Regions from separate parts of the Bacillus sp. GB_SG_008 genome, predicted to be linked through region 1. Evidence: riboswitches for the same ligand, from Rfam matches in the RefSeq annotation. Region 1 holds a riboswitch; each other region holds the start of a gene.
The links. Region 1 has a riboswitch for S-adenosylmethionine ahead of ACTDJC_RS15670 (hypothetical protein). Riboswitches for the same ligand answer to the same signal wherever they lie in the genome.
Positions count from the first base shown of each region.

Region 2: linked by a shared signal. The riboswitch ahead of ACTDJC_RS09325 (Na+/H+ antiporter NhaC family protein) and the one ahead of ACTDJC_RS15670 (hypothetical protein) in region 1 are both predicted to bind S-adenosylmethionine.
Region 3: linked by a shared signal. The riboswitch ahead of mtnK (S-methyl-5-thioribose kinase) and the one ahead of ACTDJC_RS15670 (hypothetical protein) in region 1 are both predicted to bind S-adenosylmethionine.

Region 1 is NZ_JBPZSK010000005.1:375,620-384,193, reverse strand. It holds gene ACTDJC_RS15695 (MarR family winged helix-turn-helix transcriptional regulator) at 159-575, shown strand; gene ACTDJC_RS15690 (MFS transporter) at 593-1,792, shown strand; gene ACTDJC_RS15685 (serine hydrolase domain-containing protein) at 1,888-3,150, shown strand; gene ACTDJC_RS15680 (hypothetical protein) at 3,190-3,558, opposite strand; gene ACTDJC_RS15675 (NAD(P)H-dependent oxidoreductase) at 3,555-4,130, opposite strand; gene ACTDJC_RS15670 (hypothetical protein) at 4,423-4,689, opposite strand; SAM riboswitch class I at 4,791-4,889, opposite strand; gene ACTDJC_RS15665 (hypothetical protein) at 5,036-5,227, shown strand; gene ACTDJC_RS15660 (YwiC-like family protein) at 5,344-6,066, opposite strand; gene ACTDJC_RS15655 (ECF transporter S component) at 6,407-7,093, opposite strand; gene ACTDJC_RS15650 (ABC transporter ATP-binding protein) at 7,069-8,574, opposite strand, start outside.
Region 2 is NZ_JBPZSK010000003.1:305,880-314,453, forward strand. It holds gene ACTDJC_RS09300 (response regulator) at 1-423, opposite strand, end outside; gene ACTDJC_RS09305 (sensor histidine kinase) at 416-1,477, opposite strand; gene liaF (cell wall-active antibiotics response protein LiaF) at 1,477-2,217, opposite strand; gene ACTDJC_RS09315 (PspA/IM30 family protein) at 2,475-3,137, opposite strand; gene ACTDJC_RS09320 (lmo0954 family membrane protein) at 3,183-3,539, opposite strand; gene ACTDJC_RS09325 (Na+/H+ antiporter NhaC family protein) at 3,733-5,049, opposite strand; SAM riboswitch class I at 5,147-5,251, opposite strand; gene gltP (glutamate/aspartate:proton symporter GltP) at 5,747-7,018, opposite strand; gene ACTDJC_RS09335 (murein hydrolase activator EnvC family protein) at 7,446-8,574, shown strand, end outside.
Region 3 is NZ_JBPZSK010000001.1:704,835-711,010, forward strand. It holds gene ACTDJC_RS03615 (pyridoxal phosphate-dependent aminotransferase) at 1-873, opposite strand, end outside; gene ACTDJC_RS03620 (carbon-nitrogen family hydrolase) at 977-1,756, shown strand; SAM riboswitch class I at 1,830-1,975, shown strand; gene mtnK (S-methyl-5-thioribose kinase) at 2,062-3,246, shown strand; gene ACTDJC_RS03630 (YvrJ family protein) at 3,513-3,665, shown strand; gene ACTDJC_RS03635 (3-hydroxybutyrate dehydrogenase) at 3,888-4,664, opposite strand; gene ACTDJC_RS03640 (PadR family transcriptional regulator) at 4,863-5,195, shown strand; gene ACTDJC_RS03645 (DUF1129 domain-containing protein) at 5,266-6,027, shown strand; gene ACTDJC_RS03650 (hypothetical protein) at 6,065-6,176, shown strand, end outside.

The DNA of each region.
Region 1 (8,574 bases):
AGACAGAAAATTCTCAACTTTATAATACCATACGGAATATACGTTCTCAATCTAAAAATTAACGTACTTTTAACATAAGCGTGGCGCACAGACTACTAGACAATTCAGAAAAAAAGGGATATAGTTAGCTAGGCAACTAATTAGGAAGGAAGAAATATATGGACGAAAAACAACATTTTTTTCACGTCGTCAGTCAAACTTCTCGGAAATTTTCCAAAAAGTTTAATGAACGTGTTTCTCCAACTGGTTTATACAGTGCACAGTGGGCTGTAATCTTCAGATTGCATCAGACTGGACCTTGCACACAAACTGAACTATGCCAATATTTAAACGTTGAATCACCAACAATGACTCGCACTTTAACACGCATGGAATCGATGGGCTGGATCACTAGAAAAGAAGGAACGGATCGACGCGAGAAGCTCATTTCTTTATCAGAAACAGCACTAGTAATGATTCCAATGTGGCAGGAAGAGGTAGACTCATTTGAGGAAAAAGCACTGCAAGATATCAACGATGAAGAACTTCGTCGTGCTTTTCACGTACTACAAAAAGTAATTCGTAATCTAGATTAGAAATTGGAGGGATGACTATGAAAAGTCAAAGACTTTGGGCGAAAGACTTCATCGGAACATGTTTGAGTAGTCTATTTCTCTTTTTAACATTTTATATGCTCATGACAACCTTACCCATATATGTCATCGACGGACTAAATGGAAAACCTGGAGAAATGGGTCTTGTTGCAACAGTGTTTCTAATTTCTTCTGTACTATGCCGACCATTTACAGGTAAATGGCTCGATGATTTAGGAAGAAAGAAAATTTTATTTATCTCTCTTTCACTCTTTTTAGCTGCAACAGTAATGTATTTTGGTGCTCAAAGTTTATTTTTATTACTAGCTTTGCGCTTCTTACATGGTATCGGATTTGGGATGGCAACGACAGCTACTGGTACAATCGTAACAGATGTAGCCCCGGCCCATCGACGCGGTGAAGCACTTGGTTATTATGGAGTATTTATGAGTTTACCAATGGTTATTGGTCCTTTTTTAGGATTAACTATCATTTCTAAATTTTCGTTTACAGTTTTATTCATTGTTTGTTCTATATTTTCTATGCTTGCTTTTCTATGCGGACTACTAGTAAATATTCCTGACGAAAAAACAACTGTAAAGAAAGAAAAGAAACATATGCAATGGAAAGATTTAATCGAGCCTTCAACAATTCCAATTGCTATCACAGGCTGCGTACTTTCCTTTTCCTATAGCGGTATCCTTTCATTTATCCCGGTTTATGCAAAGGAACTTGGCATGGCTGATATTGCAAGTTATTTCTTTGTCGTATATGCAATTGTAGTTGTTATTTCTCGTCCATTTTCAGGTAAAATATTTGATCGATTCGGAGAAAATGTTCTCATTTATCCCTCTATTATGATATTTATGATTGGAATGTTCACTTTAAGTCAAGCGCAAACGCCATTTTGGTTACTTGCTGCCGGTGTACTTATCGGTATAGGATACGGAACCTTAATTCCGAGCTTCCAAACAATTGCAGTTAGTGCCGCTCCGCACCATCGACGCGGATCTGCAACAGCTACTTATTTCTCATTTTTTGATACAGGTATGGGTATCGGATCTTTCGTACTAGGTATTATCGCAGCACATTCAAGCTATCATAATATGTATTTTATTTCTTCTATTATCGTTGCATTTACATTACTTATTTATTATTTTCTGCACGGGCGAAAACAAAAGTTCAAAAAGCAAACAACACAAGGAAAATTATCTGCTTAATGAGCAAAAAAAGAGAGTAAACTTCTATGTTTACTCTCTTTTTTTTGCTCATTAAGAAACTTATACCTTATAATGAAAGCATAAGGAGGCTTGTTATGAGATTCAAAAAATCCCCTCTAATTTTAATCGTTTTTCTTTTTTTATTTATATTAACCGGTATGAGCTTTACGTTATTCAAACAAAATAAAGAGTTTTCCTCAAAACAAACAGTAACGAAAAAAAACTGGTTAAATGATCCATATCTTCGTTGGTCGTATTCACATATGCGAGAATTTGCTTCCACAAAAGTTGTCGCTAAAAATCAAAATTATGTATCTCCCCTTCCAACTAACTTGGAAAATTTAGATGATTTACATATTACAGATGAAAATAATGATAATACGACTGTTCTTCAATTATTAGAAAAATACAAAACAGATGCTTTTATTGTCCTACACGATGATAAAGTTGTATATGAACGGTATTTTGATGGATATAAAGAAAATGAACCACATGGTATGGCTTCGTTAGCAAAAGTATTTACTGGGTTTCTCATTAGCACACTCATTGAAGAAGGAAAGCTACAACCCGATATAACTGCAGAAACTTACGTAAAAGAATTACAAGGAACACCATTTGGAAAGGCAACAATTCAGCAACTACTAGATATGCAGGTTTCAGTAGAATACCCAACTCATGGCTTTAAACAAGCTGGATTAGCTAATCAAGATGCACAATTATATTTAGCGAGTAATCTTCTTCCTCGTGGCAAAAACTATGATGGACCGTTAAAAATTTATGACATGTTACTAGAAGCAAACGAAACTGCTGCTCCTGGAGAGAATTTTTCATATGATAACGGTTCCGCCGAAACGCTTGGATGGGTGATTCGTACTGTGACAGGAAAATCCCTAGCAGACATGGTAAGTGAACGTTTTTGGTCACAACTTGGAGCTGAAGAGGATGCTTATTATGTTGTTGACGAAACAGGAGTGGAACAGGCCAGCGCGGGCTTAAATGCAACCGCTCGAGATATGGCAAGGTTCGGAAAAATGATTGTGGACAATGGCGTATATGACGGAAAGCAAATTATTTCTTCTTCTATCATTGATGAAATTAAGAATATTAAAAAATACGAACTGCCAGTTGGAGATGGTGAAGCATATTCTTATCATAATCAATGGTGGATTCCCCATAATGAACATGATGCCTTCGAAGTACTTGGGAGTTATGGACAACGATTATATATCGATCCAACTGCAAATATGGTTATCGTTCATTTTTCATCAAATGCTAATCATAACGGAGAAATACAATCCGCATATAGTGATATGTATTTACAAATTGCAAAACACTTACAAAAAAGAACCTCCAATTAGGCTTTAATTTTCGAAGTTTTTGTTACAAAAAGAGCTGTCTTATGGCAGCTCTTTCTCTATAATCGTAATTATATTTTCCCATTGTTCTTCTGAGAAACACAAAGGTTCTAACTGAAATACCATCGAACACAAGTCTTCTATATAATGGACATTTGCCTGTAAAAATTCCCATCGGAGCAACTTAGGTATATATAAATCTGCAACCTGTTTATTTTGCTCTACTAAAATGTCTACTTCTCTCTCACAAATACCCCTTATAAGATATTCTTCCCGCACTTCTTGTTTAACTTTAGAAAATTGCTTGCTATTCTCTTTTAACCTAAATAAACAAGAAAGGTAAGAATAAAACAAATCATCTTCTCTTTTACATACATTCATAATTTTATAAATTTGTTCCCTATTTTTCATAATTCCGCTGCCTTTTCATATATCTTTTGCAGCCATTTCTCTCTTTTTTCTTGTTTACTATTTTTCACAGATTGAAATACAGAACGCTTTATGTTACGTATCCCGCAAAAGTGCAATATTCCTTTCTTCATCACAATCCATTCAGCTGATCGGTATAAAAGAGCTACATACCATAAAGGAGAATCTAGTGTATAAATCACCCATGCTTGTTTTCCTGCGAGCAATCCTTTAGGCATGATCCCTTCATATTTGTAAGCAAAACCTGAAACTAATACTCGGTCAATAAATCCCTTTAATATTGCCGGCATACCCCACCACCAAATTGGATAAATAAAAATGAAGTAATCTGCCTCTGCTACTAGTTTCCTATATTTCTCCGTTTCTTCCTCATGCGCTAAATCTCTTCTCTTTTTTGTCTCGTTAAAGGTTAAAACAGGATTAAAATGTTCCTTATACAAATCAAGTACGGTTACAGAGTGATTTGTTTTTTGTAATCCTTGTTCCACATGTTTCAAAATAGCAGCGTTGAAACTTGATGGGTTTGGATGCGCGTATACAATCAATATATTCATTGCAAACAACACCTTTCCATTAATTCCCTTTTGACTTTTCGTGGGCCCACATGCTATTCTAATACATGTCAAAGGGCAAGTCCCTTCGGCAAAAACAATGACACCTATTCGGCGATGGTGTCTTTTTTATTTGTTAGCCGAGAACGCCCATCTTTCGGGGCACATTTAATTTTTGAACACTACACACTCAGCACCATTTCCTTATAAAAAGACTGCATAGTACAGTCTTTTTATCTACATACCTCGAAAATAAGTGAATTTTCAAATAAATTATAACATAAAAAAAGAGAGATCAACTCCCTCTTTTCTCTTTTACTATGTAGTAAATCCCCTTATTAACTATATATTTGTGTGTCTCTGCTAAAGTAATTTTTCCATCCAGTTTTAGTTCATCGAGTAACCGCAGTAAATAAAATTGCTGAAGCATCTTTTTCGCAAATTTCCCTTTATGTTCAGAAGCAATATACTCTTGAATATCCAATAACGTAATCGGCTCTTCTTGTTCTTCCATATATTCGTAAATTGCACTTCGCAATGTAATATATTTTTCAATTGTCAAAGCTATGTCCACTCCTTTCTTCTCGTTGTCCATCTTTCATTATCGGTTTTTTAACAATAAAAAAACCTCTTCGATAAGAAGAAGCGGAACATATCTCTTCCTTCTTATCTTTCAGAACAAAACTGTTCTGCTGGAATTAGCACCTGCATTGCGGTTGCTGGGTTTCATCGGGCCAGTCCCTCCACCTCTCTGGATAAGAAAATATTCACTTTATCTCTTACTATAATGAATATAACCAAAAAAGTCAATTCTTATAAGAATAATCAGGATTTATTTTTTAGAAAACTATTATATTTTGTTTCGTTTTGCTCATACTACAAATGTATAGACCAAAGGAGGTGCAATCATGCAAAAAAATGCACGTGGTCATGTTCAAGATTCTTGCCAAGCTTTACATGAAGCAAAAAACTGTTTACAAAACGCCTTGCAAACAGTCGAGAAATCAGATAATCGTCAACGTATTGAACAATCTATACAAGCTGTTCAACATGCGTTGCAACAGTGCGATAGTACAGCAGATATTTTATCTCAAGAATAAAGTGAAACTTCCATCACTTGGGGGGCCTACTGCCCGTTAATACGGGCTAAAAAATTCCCAACAATAAAAAGTAAGCACGTATGAATCGTGCTTACTTTTTATTCATTAACTTAATATCAACCCTTAAATCGAAATAATACTGTAGTAGCAATGAAAAAATAAACTGAATTGACGATTTCCCACACACCAACTTTTAGAACAGTTACTTTTTTACCATATAACACAATAGCGCGAATGCAACTTGGAATAAAAGCAATGACAAACCAAGGAGACACAATGAACGTACCGACTACAAGTGATAAATGGTATCCCCATGAAATCCAACGATATGTTGGATTTTTCTTTTCTCGAATCATCGTTTTCACATAGAACGTACTTCCCATAAAGTATAAAAATGAAACAAGTGCGATTAGCCATGCTGTTTCATCAATTGTTTTCATTGTGAAATAATAACTGATCATTCCGCCAATACAAAAAACGATAATAGCACTAACATCATTCAGTAATGCTCGTTCATTCTTTTGACGAGCAAAAAAAATGTTTACAAAAAATAATGGAATCATATATATTGCAAAAAAAAGAATACGCCATTCGTATGTAAGTGGAACTATACCAAACAAAATAGCAAGACTAAAATAAATGAGCGTCCAGTGTAAATAGCGCTTTTGTCGCATTTGTTTCACATACATTAAAAAGGGATATGTTGCTAAATAGACAAATAGCCATGCTAAAAAAAGTGGTATGTGCTGCCATGTCGCTTTGCCAATTAAAGCACTAAGCAAAAATGGGATAAGAAGCATCGCCCATGCACCATGTTGTTTTGGAATCACTGGCTTTATCATATAGACACCTCAACTTCGAAAATCATTCTCAATGTTTATTATATATAATCAATCCTGCTGTTTCTGAGGAAATTTTGTCTATAATTAAACATTTTGAAAATTAAAGAATTCATTCACAACACACACCGTATGAGAAACAATGATGAATTGGATTCTAATACCTAAATAGTTAATTAGAAATACACTTACTTATAAATAAAAAAGACACCCCTTACATCATGTAAGAAGTGTCTCAAAAGGCGAACGAATATGTAAGTCGCGATCCTACAGTATATATTTATGCCTTATAAAAAAAATTTATTCTCTATTTACTTGAGAAAACGTATATTGCATTTTTTTATTCTAATATACCGTACTTCTTCTTAAAACGTGCCAATATTTTAATCCAAGATGTGCTAAACACCAAAAGAAAAAATACATTTGAAAGTGCGTGTGCAAGATCAAAATAAAAACTTGTAATGTATGCCTTTATAAAAGTATCCCATGTTAGTTCTTTCAAAAAACCAATAAGAAACCATAAATTCATAATCCAGTTAAAAGCAAATCCTGCTATAAACCCAAAGAGAGCTCTTCCCCATAATGCTTTCATCATCCACGTATGACGCAGCAGTCCAGCTGAAAAACCCATCATACCCCAGCAAAACATTTGCCACGGGGTCCAAGGTCCTTGTCCTAGGAATATATTAGAAACTAACGCAGCTGTTGCACCGATAAGAAAACCCGTCTCACTACCAAATACAATTGCAGATACAATAATAACAAACGAAGTTGGTTGTACACTCGGAATAATAGAAAATGGAACGCGGCTAATCGCAGCAATTGCCGCTAGGACAGCTACAAGCACAATTTCACGAGAAACAAAAGCTTTTTTCTCAAAACGCACATAAAATGGCAACATAATCACAATTAAAAGGAACAGACTGCACCATATATAATATTGATCCGTCACAAAAGACGTAAATAAAAGTGTAATAATCAACACTAAAAAAACGACTACAACTATACCAGCATATCTTTTGGACACGCCTCAAACACATCCTCCCATGTTAAAGCATACGGCAGTTGTTTACGAATAAAACGATTAACAGATGTTGTATAAAAAAAGTTCTCACTAAAAAAACGTGCCGGTGTGTCTTCCATAATAATTTTCCCATCAAATAACATGATACAGTTATCTACATATTTCGCTGCAAATTCAATATCATGCGTCGCCATAACAATCGTCGTTCCTTCTCTTTGTAATTGCTGAAACAACTTGCCAAGCTCTTCTTTCTTCCCTGGATCTAATCCCTTTGTCGGTTCGTCTAGTAATAATAGATTTGGCTTTGACAATAACACTGTACAAAGAGCAATTAATTGCTGTTCTCCGCCGCTACAATCATGCGGATGGCGATTACGAATATGCAAGATTGAAAACTTCCGAAGCATTTCTTCTACTTTTTCATTCGCTTCTCTTTTATATAATTCTTGCGCACGGCTAAAAAGCTCGTCCCAAACAGTATCATGTGTAAAATGGTAGTAAGGGTGCTGCGAAACATAACCGATTTTTTTAAAGCGCTCTTTCACTTCCGTTTTATGAATGGGCTTTCCTTCCCAAACTACTTTTCCTCTGCGACACTTATGTAATCCTGCTAAAAGCGTTAATAACGTTGATTTCCCAGTACCATTTTTCCCAACAAGCGCTGTCCATTGTCCCTGTTTAACCGTCAGCATCAAATCCTGCAAAATAAACGGTCCATGCTTTTCATATTGAAATGAAACGTGGTTTGCTTGTAATAATACATGTACCTTTTCTGTATGCTGCGATGGTATATCATACTGAAATTCATTTAAAATAGGGGAAATTTGTTTCTGTGCATCACGTACTGTAAACGGAACGTGTTCAGTCTTCCATTCTAAAAACAAACGTGGAATTTGCGGGATATATGGGCGAAACTCTTCTACTTTCCACATTTCTAGAATTACTTCACTTGGGTTTCCATCATAAACAATTGTACCTTCATCCATAAAAACGATTCGGTCTGCCAGAGGAACCACTTCGTCTAAACGATGTTCACTCATAATGATTGTAATTCCTAATTCTTCATGAATTCGTTTCAATAGTCCTAAAAAATCTTTTGCTGCAATTGGATCTAGCTGTGCTGTCGGTTCATCTAATAACAACAATTTAGGCTGTAAAACAAGTACAGCAGCTAAATTTACAAGCTGCTTTTGTCCTCCAGATAACGTATGTACAGATTGATGCAATATATCTTGAAACCCTAAAAAACTGATTAATTCAGCAATTCTTTTTTGAATGACCGTTGTTTCATAGCCGACATTCTCAAGAGAAAATGCAAGTTCTTGAATAACAGTATCCATCACAAGCTGATTCTCTGGGTTTTGAAACACCATGCCAATTTCTTGAGCCGATAATAAGTCTGGTATTGTATGTAAAGATTCTCCATCATAATACATGCTGCCTTCTCTCATTCCAATTGGGAGAAGTTCTTTTTTGAAATGTTT
Region 2 (8,574 bases), on a different contig from region 1:
TTTCTTTTGACGCATACGTGACATCATTTTCCCGGTAACTTTCGGTTCAAGCACTGTTTCTCCATCGTACGTTGCCCGCACTGCATCTGCTATATCACTTGCTCTTGATGTTTTTAATAAATAACTAGTTGCACCGGCTTCAATGACTGGATACAGTTTTTCATCGTCTAAGAAACTTGTTACAACAACAATTTTCGCTTCCGGCCATTCTTGAATAATCGCACGCGTTGCCTCGACACCATCCATTTCATCCATAACAAGATCCATTAAAATAATATCTGGTTTTAATGATAATGCTAATTCTGAACCTTTTCTTCCGTTTTCTGCTTCTCCTACAACTTCAATATCCGGCTGAGTTGATAAATAAGCAGATACACCCATCCGAACCATTTCATGATCATCAACGAGCAATACTTTAATCATGCTGTTCCTCCTCTCTATCTATAAGAATCGGCACTTTCACCTCAATTTGCGTTCCTTTATTCGGAAAGCTTAATACCTTTAAAGTTCCGCCAATTTCATGGACACGTTCTTGCATGGAACGAAGACCGTATGATCCAGCTTTATTGACGCCTACTTCAAAACCTACGCCGTCATCAATAATTTTTAAAATTGCATATTCATCAATTTGACGCAGCCTTACTTCTGTTTTCTTTGCTTGTGCATGTCGCAGTGTATTTGACAACGCTTCCTGTACAATACGGAATAAGTGATCTTCTACACCTTTTTTCAATTGAATTGGCTCAATCAACCATTCAATCTTCATATGTTGTTTTCTTGAAAGCTCCGTTAATAATTCTTCAATACCTTCTGTTAATTTTTTACCTTCTAATTGAACAGGACGTAAATGAAGGAGCAATGCTCTCATTTCTGATTGTGCATTTACAACCATATTTTCAACAAGTTGTAATTGTTTTTGAGTAGTTTCTGATATATTAGCAGTTTGCTCATTAATTGCTGCCATCATCATTGACATAGCGAAGAGTTGTTGACTTACAGAATCATGAAGCTCCCTAGCTAAACGATGCCTCTCTTCTGAAATAACCTTTTGTCTCATTTCTTCATTCCAATGCGCTCGTTCATTCGTTACTTTTTGAAATAATCCTGCTTGCTCCTCTAATCTCCTAGCAAGTACAATTACCTTTCGCTCCACTTCATGAAATTCATCTTCTGCAGTAAACGAAGCATCTTTCGGGAAATTCCCTCGTTCTACTTCAAATAAAAAAGTCGTTAAACCTTGAATACGCTGCTGCATATAATAACCAATCGCATACCCAACAACTCCACCAATGAGAAGACTCATGCAGATAAGAAACAATCCAACTGGAACAGAAGCAATCGATTCTTTCCATAATAAATCATATACAGATTGCCCACTTTTCCATACATATACGATGGTACAAATGAATGCAATACTACTAGCAGATAACATAGAGTAGCGAATATACATCCATGAAATATTCTTTTGCCTTTTCATTATACTTTCCTCACTTCCGTATCGCCTACGATAAGCGAAGAAATAATTTTAATACGCCTAGGAGCCTCATTATAGTGTTCTGTTTTGAATGTTACATTGCGATTAAAACCTGTTTCTTCATGATTAGGAAGCAAAACTTTTCCAATAATAACAGAATGATTTAAAGATAGTTCAATATCGTATGGAACATACAAACGAATATTACCAATAACACCACGAATAACAATGACGGTTTCTCCTTCTGGAATCATAGCTGTTGTTAAATCAATTTCAACATCACCGATTCCATACTGAACATTAATATCTTCTAACTCATAAATATGATCCATTATTCGTACGTTACCAACCATTATATTCTTAAGATACGGTTCTGTTCGATAGATTTGTTTTTCTTCATTTATATATCCTTTTTCCTTAATTTCGACCTGTACCATTTTTGACTTCTGCTGACCTTGCACAAGCTGATAACCAACGAAAGCTAAACAAGCAAATAGAACAAGCACGAAGGCTGCTGATGAAAACAGGAAAAATACGAAAATGAGTCCTCCGACAAATAAAAGCACATTTCCTCTCACATATCGGTTCTTTTTTCGATAATTCCTTCCAAACATAATCATAATAAAAGCAAAAATAAGGGCACCCGGCTCAAAATGTCCGAGAATCATATCAAGAACAAGACCAAATCCAAATATAATGAGGAGCATTCCTACAAATTGTGTTTTCGAAAATTGTTTCTTCATCTCAGCTCCCCTTTCTTTGTCATATGTAAAGTGAAACTTCCATCAGTGGAGGTTTTTTCATCCCCCACTGATAGTTAGTTGAACCAATCGGGCTTTTACGGGCAGTTATCCCCACCTATCTTCCTCGTCTCTCTTTGAATCTTGAGGTAGGGGTTTTACTGCCCGTTAATGCGGGATAAACAGAAGAAAAAGGTATTGCATTCCAACACCTTTTCTTCTATCACTATATCATAAGCTTGTTTTATAATGTACTACAATTATTTTACTGATTCTTTTGTTATAGATACTTCTTTTTTCTCCTTCATTTCGCGCTCAAGCTTTGCAATCTTCATATCAAATGTGTCACGTTCATGATCTTCATTGATGCGAAGCTCTAAATCAAGAATGTGATTTTCAATTTCTTCAAAGCGTAAAAATGGGTTATTTTCATCCATTTTATGCAGAGCCGTATTCATGCGACGGTTCGCATGTGCCATATTTTCACGTGCCATTAATTCCATACGTTTTGCATTCATTTCTTTTAATTTATTTTTCATTTCAGAAAGGCGACGCTCTAATTCATCAATTTGTTCCATAACACCTGCATACATTTCTTCTAAGCGAGCTACTCGCCCTTCGTAATATGCGACTTCTTCTAATGCACGTTCTTGCAATTGCATTTCTCCTGCTTCTTGCGCAATTACAGCTTGCTTGGATCTCTTATTTACGAAATAACGCGCCTGCTCAAGCTCACGAGCAAAATTAGATTTTAATGTTTTATGACGCTCAATTAACTTTTCAATTTTTGTTACCTCACGTTCGCTATCACGTAAATATTGATTTAACATCGCAATTGGGTTTTTTCTTTCTTTCTCGTCTAACACATTATGAAGATCTGCAAGTATTGCCTCGCGTACACGTCCGAATAATGATTGTTTCATTTTAAATCTTCCTCTCTTCTACTTTATTATTTTAGTTGTTTAATATTAGTTATTTTTCATTAATTTGTTCCATTCATCTTCAAAATTGCTATATGGTTTAGAACCTTCTGAAGCAGACTCTACTACAACTTTTTCTTTTTTCCATTCGCGGTATCCATAATATAGAACGACTAATGCTACGATACCGATTAATGCTGGTGAATTAGAAAGGCCGATTGACAAGCCAACTAAACCGACAATACCCCAAGCTAACTTTCCAAAAAATGATCGTGCTCGCACAAATGACTTGTAGCTCCAATACACAATCCCTGCTCCAATTGCAAATCCTATAATACCAGCAAGACTTCCAAGAGCAATTAAAGCTAAAATACCGGCTGCGATAAACGCTAGAAACTGTTTCATCTTGTGCTTGCCTCCCTTCGATTTGATACTCTTATCTTAACTATTTTTTCATTTTTCTATAACGAGCTTAAGAACCGTTTTCTTCTCAGACTTAAGTCCTATTCATCATCAGACCTATATTTAAAGTGAGATGAAATTAGTCGTTATATTCAAAACAAAAGAGGATGCCTTATACAAGACATCCTCTTTTTCATTATGCTGTTTTTTCATATTCCTTTTTCTTAGCTATAGGTGAAAGACGCGGAAAATTAATTACAATTGAAATAATACCGCAAACCGCAACTAACATTGGATAAAATGAATACGGTAATAACTCAACTGGTGAAAGCGAAGCAAATCCTGCCGCTGTTAACATTTGTGCACCGTACGGGATTAACCCTTGCACGCTACAAGAAAATAAATCTAACAGGCTCGCAGATTTTTTCGGATCAATATTGTATTGATCTGCAACATTCTTTGCTAGTGGACCCGTGAAAATAATAGAAATTGTATTATTTGCTGTGCACATATTTGTCATACTTACAAGACCAGCAATTCCAAATTCTGCACCTTTTTTCGAACGAATATTACGCGTTAGTATATTCATTAAATACTGAATACCGCCGTTATATTGGATAATTTCAACCATTCCACCGATTAAAATCGCTAATAATACCATCTCCATCATACCATTAATTCCTACTGTAATACTTTTAAAGAAACTTGCTAATGTGTAGCTTCCATCTAACATGCCAATGATACCAGCAAACACTGTTCCTCCAGTTAATACAACTAGTACGTTACATCCAAGCAGCGCTGTAATTAACACCCCTGCATACGGCAAAATTTTCACCCAGTTAAACGCATGTGCCGTCATATTTGTATGAGTTCCTAACGTAAGAACGATTAAAAGTATAGTCGTAATAATGGCAGCCGGTAATACAATCAAGAAGTTTGTTTTAAATTTATCTTTCATTTCCGTTCCTTGTGTACGCACCGCAGCAATTGTCGTATCTGAAATAAAAGATAAATTGTCACCAAACATTGCTCCGCCAACAACTGTCGCCATAGCAAGTGCCATAGAAATATCCGTTTGCCCACTAATTCCTACTGCAATTGGCCCCAATGCTGCAATTGTACCCATTGACGTTCCCATCGCTAATGAAATAAACGCACCAATAATAAACAGTCCAGCAACTAACAAGCTTTGCGGAAAAATAGTAAGGGCTAAGTTTACGGTTGCTTCAACAGCGCCCATACCTTTTGCTGTTTCAGAAAATGCACCTGCTAATACAAAGATTAATACCATAATCATGATATCTGGATTGCCAGCCCCTTTAGCAAAACGTTCAACCTTTGTCGTAAAGTTTTCTTTTCTATTCATTACTAACGCGATAGCAACTGCAATTAAAATAGCAACTACGATTGGTAACTTATAAAAATCTCCTGTAATCACACCAGAACCAATAAATAGTGCTAAAAATATACCAAGTGGCAATAATGCCCATCCATTTCCTTTTGTTTGTTCCAAAGTAATATCCTCTCCTATTTCTAAACCTTTCCTTCACAAGAGCGAAAAAGACCTCTTCTAAAGAGAAGAGGTCTTATATATCATATAAGAAACACTCTTCTCATCTATCAAGCATATCGCTTGCTGGATTTGGCACAGCACTCTATATGAGTCCGCTGCCGAGGCATCGTAGGGCCAGTCCCTCCGCCTCTCTTGATAAGAAGGTTTCATATTATATTTTGTGTAAATCAATCCTTTATTACTTTACTCGCTGCAAAAGAAAATGTCAAATATTATTTCTATCAAAATAGTTGGTATTTTTTTGATATTTATAAAAAGTTACGAATGAATCAAACATTCCATGCAATTAAATAATATCTTTTATTTTCAAAATTTCTGTTTCTAAAATTGAAAACCATGAAAACTCCCGCCACTTATCTCCTTCGGATCTTGAAGTGGGGGTTTCTCGTGTATCACCTTCAAAAGATGCTTAACACGAGTGGAGTTGACACAGCTGCCTGATGGCACAACCCCTCTATTCCATCGGCAAACGCCTTTGGAACTGCTTTTTTTAAGATGTTATAGGAACCATTCACATCTGCGTTTAATAATTTGTTTTCTTTCGTTCGATACAGGCCACGCCTAATTCGTTTACCACTAAATACAGTAATTTCATATAGAAAAGCCCTCACGTATAACGTGAGGGTTTTGTTGTAATTTAAGCTGCTTGCTTCTCTGAAATCTCCTTCAAATAAGCTTGTCCTTTTTCTTCGTCATATTGACCTTCCCATTTAGACATAACAACTGCAGCTAATGAGTTACCTACTACGTTTACTGCTGTACGTGCCATATCTAAAATACGGTCAATACCAGCGATAAACGCTAAACCTTCAGCCGGAATACCTACTGTATGAAGCGTTGCTAATAATACAACGAATGATACGCCTGGTACACCTGCAATACCTTTTGAAGTAACCATTAATACAAGAAGCAATGTAATTTGCTCTGAAATTGATAAGTGAATACCATACATTTGCGCTAAGAAAAGAGCGGCAATTGCTTGATATAATGTTGAACCATCTAAGTTAAATGAATAACCTGTCGGAATAACGAAAGATGTAATGGCTTTCGGACAACCGAAACGCTCCATCTTTTCCATAATCTTTGGTAGAACCGTCTCTGAGCTTGCTGTAGAATACGCTAAAATAAGCTCGTCTTTTAAAATCTTAAAGAATTGAAAAATATTAATTCCAAATATTTTTGCTGTAATACCTAATACAACAACAACGAAGAAAATCATTGCTCCATAAACAACAATAACTAACTTACCTAATGGGATTAATGACGCTACACCAAACTTAGAAACCGTTACGCCAATTAACGCAAATACACCAAACGGCGCAAATTTCATTACTTGATTTGTCACCCAAAACATTGAATCTGCTACACCCTGGAAGAAATTCAGAACTGGCTTTCCTCTTTCTCCAATGGCAGCTACTCCTAAACCAAATAATACAGAGAAGAAAATAATTGGAAGCATATCACCTTTTGCCAATGACTCCATAATATTCGTTGGAACAATATTTACGAACGTATCAGCAAATGAATGGTGCTGTACTTGTTCTGTTGTCGCTGTATACTTAGAAATATCTGTTTTTTGTAACTGTGACATATCCACGCCTTTTCCTGGTTGGAAAATGTTCGCTACTAATAAACCAACAATAATCGCAATTGTTGTAATGATTTCAAAATACAGGATTGTTTTTCCGCCCAAACGTCCAAGCTTTTTGACATCACCAACGCCTGCCACCCCAACAATAAGACTGGCAACAACGATTGGTACGACGATCATTTTAATTAAGCGGATAAAAATATCACCAATCGGTTGTAAAATTTTAGCAACCATCGGATCACCATAAAAAATTGCTCCTACGGCAATACCGAGAGCAAGACCTATTAAAATTTGCCATGCAAGTCCAATTCTTTTCATACTTGCTGCGACCCCCTTCTTAGATGTTCTAAATTTCCATATTCTATTTTTCTATAAAATACAAAAATCACAGTATTAAATATTATAAGACTATTCAATACTTTCGCCCCTATTAAAATGATAAGACAAAAATAGAAATCTGACAACTAAAAAAATTTTCCTCTATGCAAATTTTTTTCTTGACAAAAACAAATCCAATGTCAGAAAACCTAACATGAGAACGATTCCTCTCTTCCTTATTTCTCGATATATGTTAGTTCGTAACATCAATAAATTTCTATAGTAGAGACGAACAATTTTTATGTGATTTCTTTATAATTTTCGACATTTAATAACAATTACTTAAATTTTTTTTACATTATCATTACAACAATAGACATTTTTCTCCTTCCTGTGATTATATAGAATAGGGAAAGGGGATAGACAGATGAACAAAAAAATAACAGCGTTTAGTTTACTGACAGCCGGCTCTATTTTCGTTTCTCCATTGCTTTCACCAGTATATGCGGAGACGAGTCAAGATAAATTATCTAATATTCAATCACAATTAGAAGGTAAACAACAAGAAATACATACGAAATCAACTGAAAAAGAACAAATCGAAAAAGAAATACAAGATTTACAGAAAAAAATCGATGAATTAACTGCTTCTATTAATAAAAATGAAGCAGATTTAAACGCAACAAAAGCTGAAATCGAAAAAACACAAAACAGTATTGATGAGAAAAAGAAACATATTGAAGAACTACAGAAAAAAATCGATACACGTCAAGAAGTAATTAAGCAGAGATTACAGTCCATGCAAGAGCAACCACGTACAAATTTAATTACAGAAGTATTAATTAACACAAACAATATCGCTGAACTAATAGAAAATATGTATTCTGTAAGTGTAATTTTAAATAATGATACAGATATCGTAAAACAGCAAACACAAGATCAAGAAACTGTAAAAAAAGAAAAAGAAGCGATTGAGAAAAAGGAAACACAACTTAAAGAATCTGAACAGACATTACAGAAACAACAGCAAGAACTACAAGCAAATCAGCAACAACAGCAAGCATTAATTACCGATTTACACGAAAAAGCTTCAAAGATAGATTCTGAGATGGAAAGTTTAGAAGAATCAAAGACTATTTTAGAAAACCAACGTCAAGCTGTTCAAAATGCAATTGAAGAGGAAAACCGTGCAGCAGAAGCGAAAAAGGCTGAAGAAGCAAAAAAAGCTGAAGAACAAAAACGATCTCAGCAATCCGCTCCTTCAGTGCAAGCCGCTCCTTCAGCGCAAAGCCAACCTGCACCTCAAGCGAAAAATACTGGCGGTTTTATTAAACCAGCAGCTGGTAGCTTTACTTCTGGATTTAATGATCCATCACGTGATCGTCATAAAGGACTTGATATCGCAGCTCCTGGAACCGTACCAATTGTCGCTGCAGCCGATGGAGTTGTTATTCGCTCCGATTTCTCTAGTAGCTACGGAAATGTTGTATACTTATCGCACCGTATGAACGGTCAAACATATACAACTGTTTATGCTCATATGAGCAGCCGCTCTG
Region 3 (6,176 bases), on a different contig from region 1:
AGTTTGCGGACTTAATAAAGCTTCGCAAGCAGCTTCTTGCACGGCACCAAAAATACTGACGTACATATGATCTTGTAATAAGTTGATCGTTTCGATGACACTTTCATTACCAACGGCAAATGCAATGCGCCATCCTGCCATATTATATGTTTTTGATAACGTATAAATTTCAATGCCAACATCTTTTGCTCCATCAACTTGTAAGAAACTAATTGGCTTTTTAGTATCAAAACCAATGGCACCATACGCGAAATCATGACAAACTAAAATGTCATGTTTGTTTGCAAACGATATAGTTTCCTCGAAGAATTTTGTTGTTGCAATGGCTCCTGTTGGATTGTTCGGATAGTTTAAAAACATTAATTTTGCTTGTTCAGCAGTTTGTTTATCAATCTTTGTATAATCAGGTAAAAAATGATTTTCTGCTAATAATGGCATTGTTGCAAGTTCTGCTTTCGCTAAGGCAACACCTGATAAATAATCTGGATAGCCAGGATCAGGAACGAGAATTGTATCGCCTGGATTTGTAAAACAAAGCGGTAATTCAACTAATCCAGCTTTTCCGCCAAATAAAACAGCTACTTCGGTTTTGGGATTTAACTGTACATCGTATTCACGCTCATAAAACGTAGCGACAGCTTCTTTTAAGCTTTCATGCCCGCGAAATGGCGGATATTTATGATGAATTGGTTGTTCTGCTGCACGCTGTAGCGCTGCTACGATATGCGCTGGCGTTGGCTGATCTGGATTTCCTTGTCCTAAGTTAATAACATCATGACCAGCTTGCACGGCTTTGTTGACTTTTGTGACAAGCGTAGCAAAAAATTGTGTTGGTAGTGATGTTAATACCTCAGAAGGTTGAAAATGTTTCATACTTTCCACCTCTTTTGAAAATTGTTGCAATTATAGTGACAAATGATATAATCTTTTCAACTTTTTGTAAAGGAAAAAAATAAAAGGGAGTAGGGAGAAATCAATGAAAATTGCTTGTATTCAAATGGATATCACTTTTGGTGATGTAGAGAAAAATATAGAACACGCTGAGAAAAAAATAAACGAAGCAATGAAGGAAAAGCCAGATGTTATTGTATTACCAGAGCTATGGACAACAGGTTATGACTTAGGTCGACTTGCTGAAATTGCTGATCCAGATGGGGAATACACGAAACAACTATTATCGAAGTGGAGTAAGCAAAATTGTGTAAATATTGTTGGAGGATCGATTGCTAAGCAAACAGAGAAAGGTGTTACAAATACAATGTATATTAGTAATCGAAGCGGAGAAATTGTGGCTGAATATAGTAAAGTTCATTTGTTTCAACTGATGGATGAGCATAAATATTTAATTGCTGGAAATGAAACTGGGCATTTTCTATTAGAGGATATACCGTGCGCAGGAACAATTTGCTATGATATTCGTTTTCCAGAATGGATACGTGTTCATGCTGCACACGGGTCAACGGTATTATTTGTTGTAGCAGAGTGGCCACTTGTTCGCTTAGCGCATTGGCGGTTATTACTTCAAGCAAGGGCAATTGAAAATCAATGTTATGTTGTAGCGTGCAATCGTGCCGGACGTGATCTAAATAATGTATTTGCAGGGCATTCGCTTATTATTGATCCTTGGGGAGAAGTCGTCAATGAGGCAGATGAAACAGAAATGATTTTGCATGGAACGTTAGATGTAAAGAAGGTTGCTGAAGTTCGTAAAGGGATTCCTGTTTTTTTTGATCGCCGTTCAGAATTGTATAAGTAAAAAAGTATTGACAAGTAATTTTTATTCTTGGTATAGTCAACAACAGAAACTGAAAAATTCAGACAACTATATACTCTTATCAAGAGCAGGTGGAGGGATTTGGCCCGATGAAACCCAGCAACCGACCGTAATACCATTGTGAAATGGGGCGCACAGTTCGCGCCTAGTAAGGCACGGTGCTAATTCCAACAGAAAGAAAAACTTTCTGATAGATAAGAGGGGAGAAGTGAATCTTCAAACCTCTTTCGTCATCGAAAGGGGTTTTTTTATGATGAAAAACCCGAATACATTTAGGGGGAATCAAAATGGGATACAAACAATTAACAGAAGAAACAGCCGTTACATATGCGAAAGAACATGGTTATTTTTCAGAAAAGGCAGTTGTCACTTGTGAAGAAATTGGTGATGGGAATTTAAATTATGTGTTTCGTTTACGTGATGGGAAGAAGGGATTGATTCTTAAGCAAGCTCTTCCATACGCAAAGGTAGTAGGAGAAAGTTGGCCGCTATCTTTACGCCGTGCAACCATTGAAAGTGATGCATTGCAAATTTTTGCAAAATACGTACCAGAGTATGTACCGAAAGTATATGGGCACGATGAAACATTAGCGATTAGTGCTATAGAAGATTTATCAGCTTTAACGATAACGAGAAAAGGATTGATAAACGGGGAAGACTATCCACTATTATCCAAACATATCGGGCGTTTTTTAGCTCATGTTCTTTTTTACACATCCGATTTTGGATTACAAGCAGAAGAAAAAAGAGTGCTAGATAGTCAGTTTGTAAACCCTGATTTATGTAAAATTACAGAGAATCTTGTATTTACTGATCCATTTGCAAACTATGAAACAAATGAGTATGAAGAAGAATTACAAGATGTTGTTGACGAACTTTGGTGTGATAAAAATTTGAAGCTACAAGTAGCGCAGTGTAAGTATAAATTTTTGACGCGAAAAGAAGCATTAATTCACGGTGATTTACATACTGGAAGTATATTTTCATCATCTTCAGAAACGAAAGTGATTGATCCAGAATTTGCGACATTTGGTCCGTTAGGGTTTGATCTAGGTCAATTTATTGCGAATTTATTATTAAATGCACTGTCGCGTGAAGAAAACAAACGCAGCGTATTATTTTATCATATTGAGCAAACATGGAGTGTTTTCGTAGAAACATTTACAAGGTTATGGATGCTCGAAGGCGTAGAACCGTATACGAGAGAAAAGCAATGGCTACCAATTGTACTGAACAATATTTTCATTGATGCAGTTGGATTTGCAGGATGTGAGGTCATTCGCCGTACAATTGGATTAGCGCATGTTGCAGATTTAGATGAGATTTCTCATAAAGAAACACGATTACAAGCAAAAAGGCATGCATTACGGTTAGGAAGAAAATTACTTCTACATAAAACAGAAAATGCAGATGCTCGTTTGTTCCATATATTATTTGATTCTATTGTTTTGGGGAAGGAAGTAAAAGCGTGAGTATAAGCATAGCAGTACCTCGTTCTATTAGTTGGAAGGGAGATTCCATCGCTCTTTTGAATTAAACGAAGTTGCCGACTATTGTTGAATATAAGGCATTAACTACAATTGAAGATGTTTAGAAAAGTATTGTTTTATTAGAGGTGCAAAGGGATTATAAAGTGAAAATCGCAAAGATATTCGGAAAAACAAAAATGATTTAGCTTGTTTTTATTTACCACTTTTTTGGAGTCTCTCTTACTTATAATAAGAAGGGAGGAGAGACTATGGAGGAATGGATATCGGTTATTGGCAATGTTGGCTTTCCAATTGTTGTTACGCTATACTTACTGCATAGAATTGAAAGTAAGTTAGATAGCGTTATTGTCGCGATTGAGAAGTTACCAAAGCAGATGCAAAGATATGAAGCTCCAAAATAAAGTGAAACTTTCATCAGTGTGGGGGACTTCATCCCCCACTGATAGTTAGTTGAATCAACCGGGTTCTTAGGGGCAGTAAGAGCCCCGCCTATCTTCTTCGCTTTCGTGGGGGTCTTACTGCCCAAAAGTAGCGGGATAAAATATGTGATGAAAACGGATTGTGTGGTAAAGGCACAATCCATTTTTGTATATATTTAAATAGAAGAAAAAATTTGCTGAACTTTACTGTGCGGTATAACCACCATCAATGACAACAGCTTGTCCTGTAATGCCTTTTGCTTTCTCACTTGCTAAAAATAAGGCGTAGTCTGAAATTTCCTCCACGCTAAGCAATCTTTTTTGTGGTACAAGCGGGTAAATGACATCCTCTAATACATGTTCAAGCGGGACATCTCTTGTTATCGCTAAATCTTGAAGTTGGTTGCGAACAAGAGGCGTATCAACGTAGCCGGGACAAAGTGCATTTACTGTAATATTACACTCGGCACCTTCTAATGCTGCTACTTTTGTGAGCCCAATTACCCCGTGTTTGGCACTGTTATATGCAGATTTGCCAGCAAAACCAACAAGACCATTAATAGAAGCTATATTAATGATGCGTCCGTATTTTTGTTTTTTCATAATAGGAAAAGCATGTTTTATCGCAACAAACGGTGCAATTTGCATAATCTTAATAAGCATTTCAAATTTTTCAGTTGGAAAATCTTCAATTGGAGAAACATATTGCATACCTGCGTTATTAATTAATATATCAAGTGAACCAAAACGTGCAACTGTTTCAGAAATAGCTTGTATAATCTCTTGTTCTACTGTCACATCACATTGCATTCCAAATACTTTATATCCTTCGTTCTGTAATTGTTTCGCCGCCTCTTGTGCCTTGTTCTCTAAACGATCTGTAATCATTACAGTTGCGCCTTCTTTTGCAAAGGCTTTTCCCATTTCGTATCCAATTCCGCTTGCGGCACCTGTTAAAAATACAACGCGATTTATAAACATTTTTTATTCCATCCCTTTCATGAATATAGTTAACTCTATTGCTCTATTTAGAGAAATAAGGATGGAAATCCTGCAATCTTTTGGAAAAAATGCTTAAGCTATCTTGTAAAGCAAAATACTGTTTGTTATACTACTTGGTAAAGCAAGATACTTATACTTATCTATCTTGTAAAACAAGATAGAAGGAGGATTTGAATAATGTCGACGAGTCAAATGCTAAAGGGTATTTTAGAAGGATGCTTGCTTGCTATTATTTCTGAAGGAGAAATATACGGATACGAAATGAGTGAAAAACTGGCACAGTACGGTTTTACAATGGCAAGTGAAGGAAGTATTTATCCGTTATTAATTCGTATGCAAAAAGAAGGATTGATTACGAGTACGATGAAGGAGTCACCATCTGGTCCAAAGCGAAAATATTATACATTAACAGAAAAAGGTGAAGATGCATTAGATGATTTCATGGAAAGGTGGGAAGCGATGCAAAGTAGTGTGCAGCGGTTGTTAGAGGGAAAGGAAAGCAGACGATAAAGTCTGTATTCCTAACGCTGAAACAATGAAAGGAAATCAAAAATAAGTAATCTAGACGAGGAGGTTACATATGAACGTTTCTAAAGAAGGTAAAAAGTTTTTGATTGATATGAAAGTATATTTATTAACAAAAGGAATAAAAGAAGATGATATAAATAACTTTTTAGAAGACGCTGAGCTTCATTTAATAGAAGGAGAAAAAGGAGGAAAGACGGTAACGGATATTTTTGGAGACTCACCGAAAGAATATGCAGAAGAATTGGCTGAAGAGATGGAAGTTGATAAAAGGGAAAATATAAAATCTCTCGTTACTTCAATTGTTAGTATTGGTGGGTATTGGATATTGAATAGCATTTTATTTAGTAATCCCAATCATCATCTAACGATTTCAAATGTAGATTTAATTGGGTATCCAATCATTTTACTTCTTTCTATTATAATAACGGTTGTTGCATTAAAAATGTCTTCTTTTAAAAGCAAATTAATAGAGTTTAGTATTATATATGTAATGGTTATGATTCCAATTCTATTACTTGTATTAATTAAGTTTGTTGATAAATGGATGGGGATACCGATTATCCAATTGTCAGGATCGCAAAGTTTTATTTTGGCCGGAATTATATTCTTAGTTTTAATTATTATTGATTTTTACCTTCTTCGTTGGATAGGGGTACTTACAATAATTTTACCAATTTCTGTTATGTTCATATTTGAAGGGTTAGCAAAACAAAATCTATATTGGAGTATTCTTCAAATGTTTTTAGCGTATGGAAGTTTAGCTTTACTTTTCTTATGGTATAACAAAATGGAAAATATAAAGAATAAAGTGTAAAGAGGATTAAGCAGTATTCTAAATTGAGAGTGGGAAAATGGAAAAAGAAAAGCGAAACTGGTTATCATTATTGGATTCTGCGTGTTTTCTATTACTTGGCACACTGTCAGTTGGAATGATTGCGGTATTTAACTTACAAAGTGGAATAT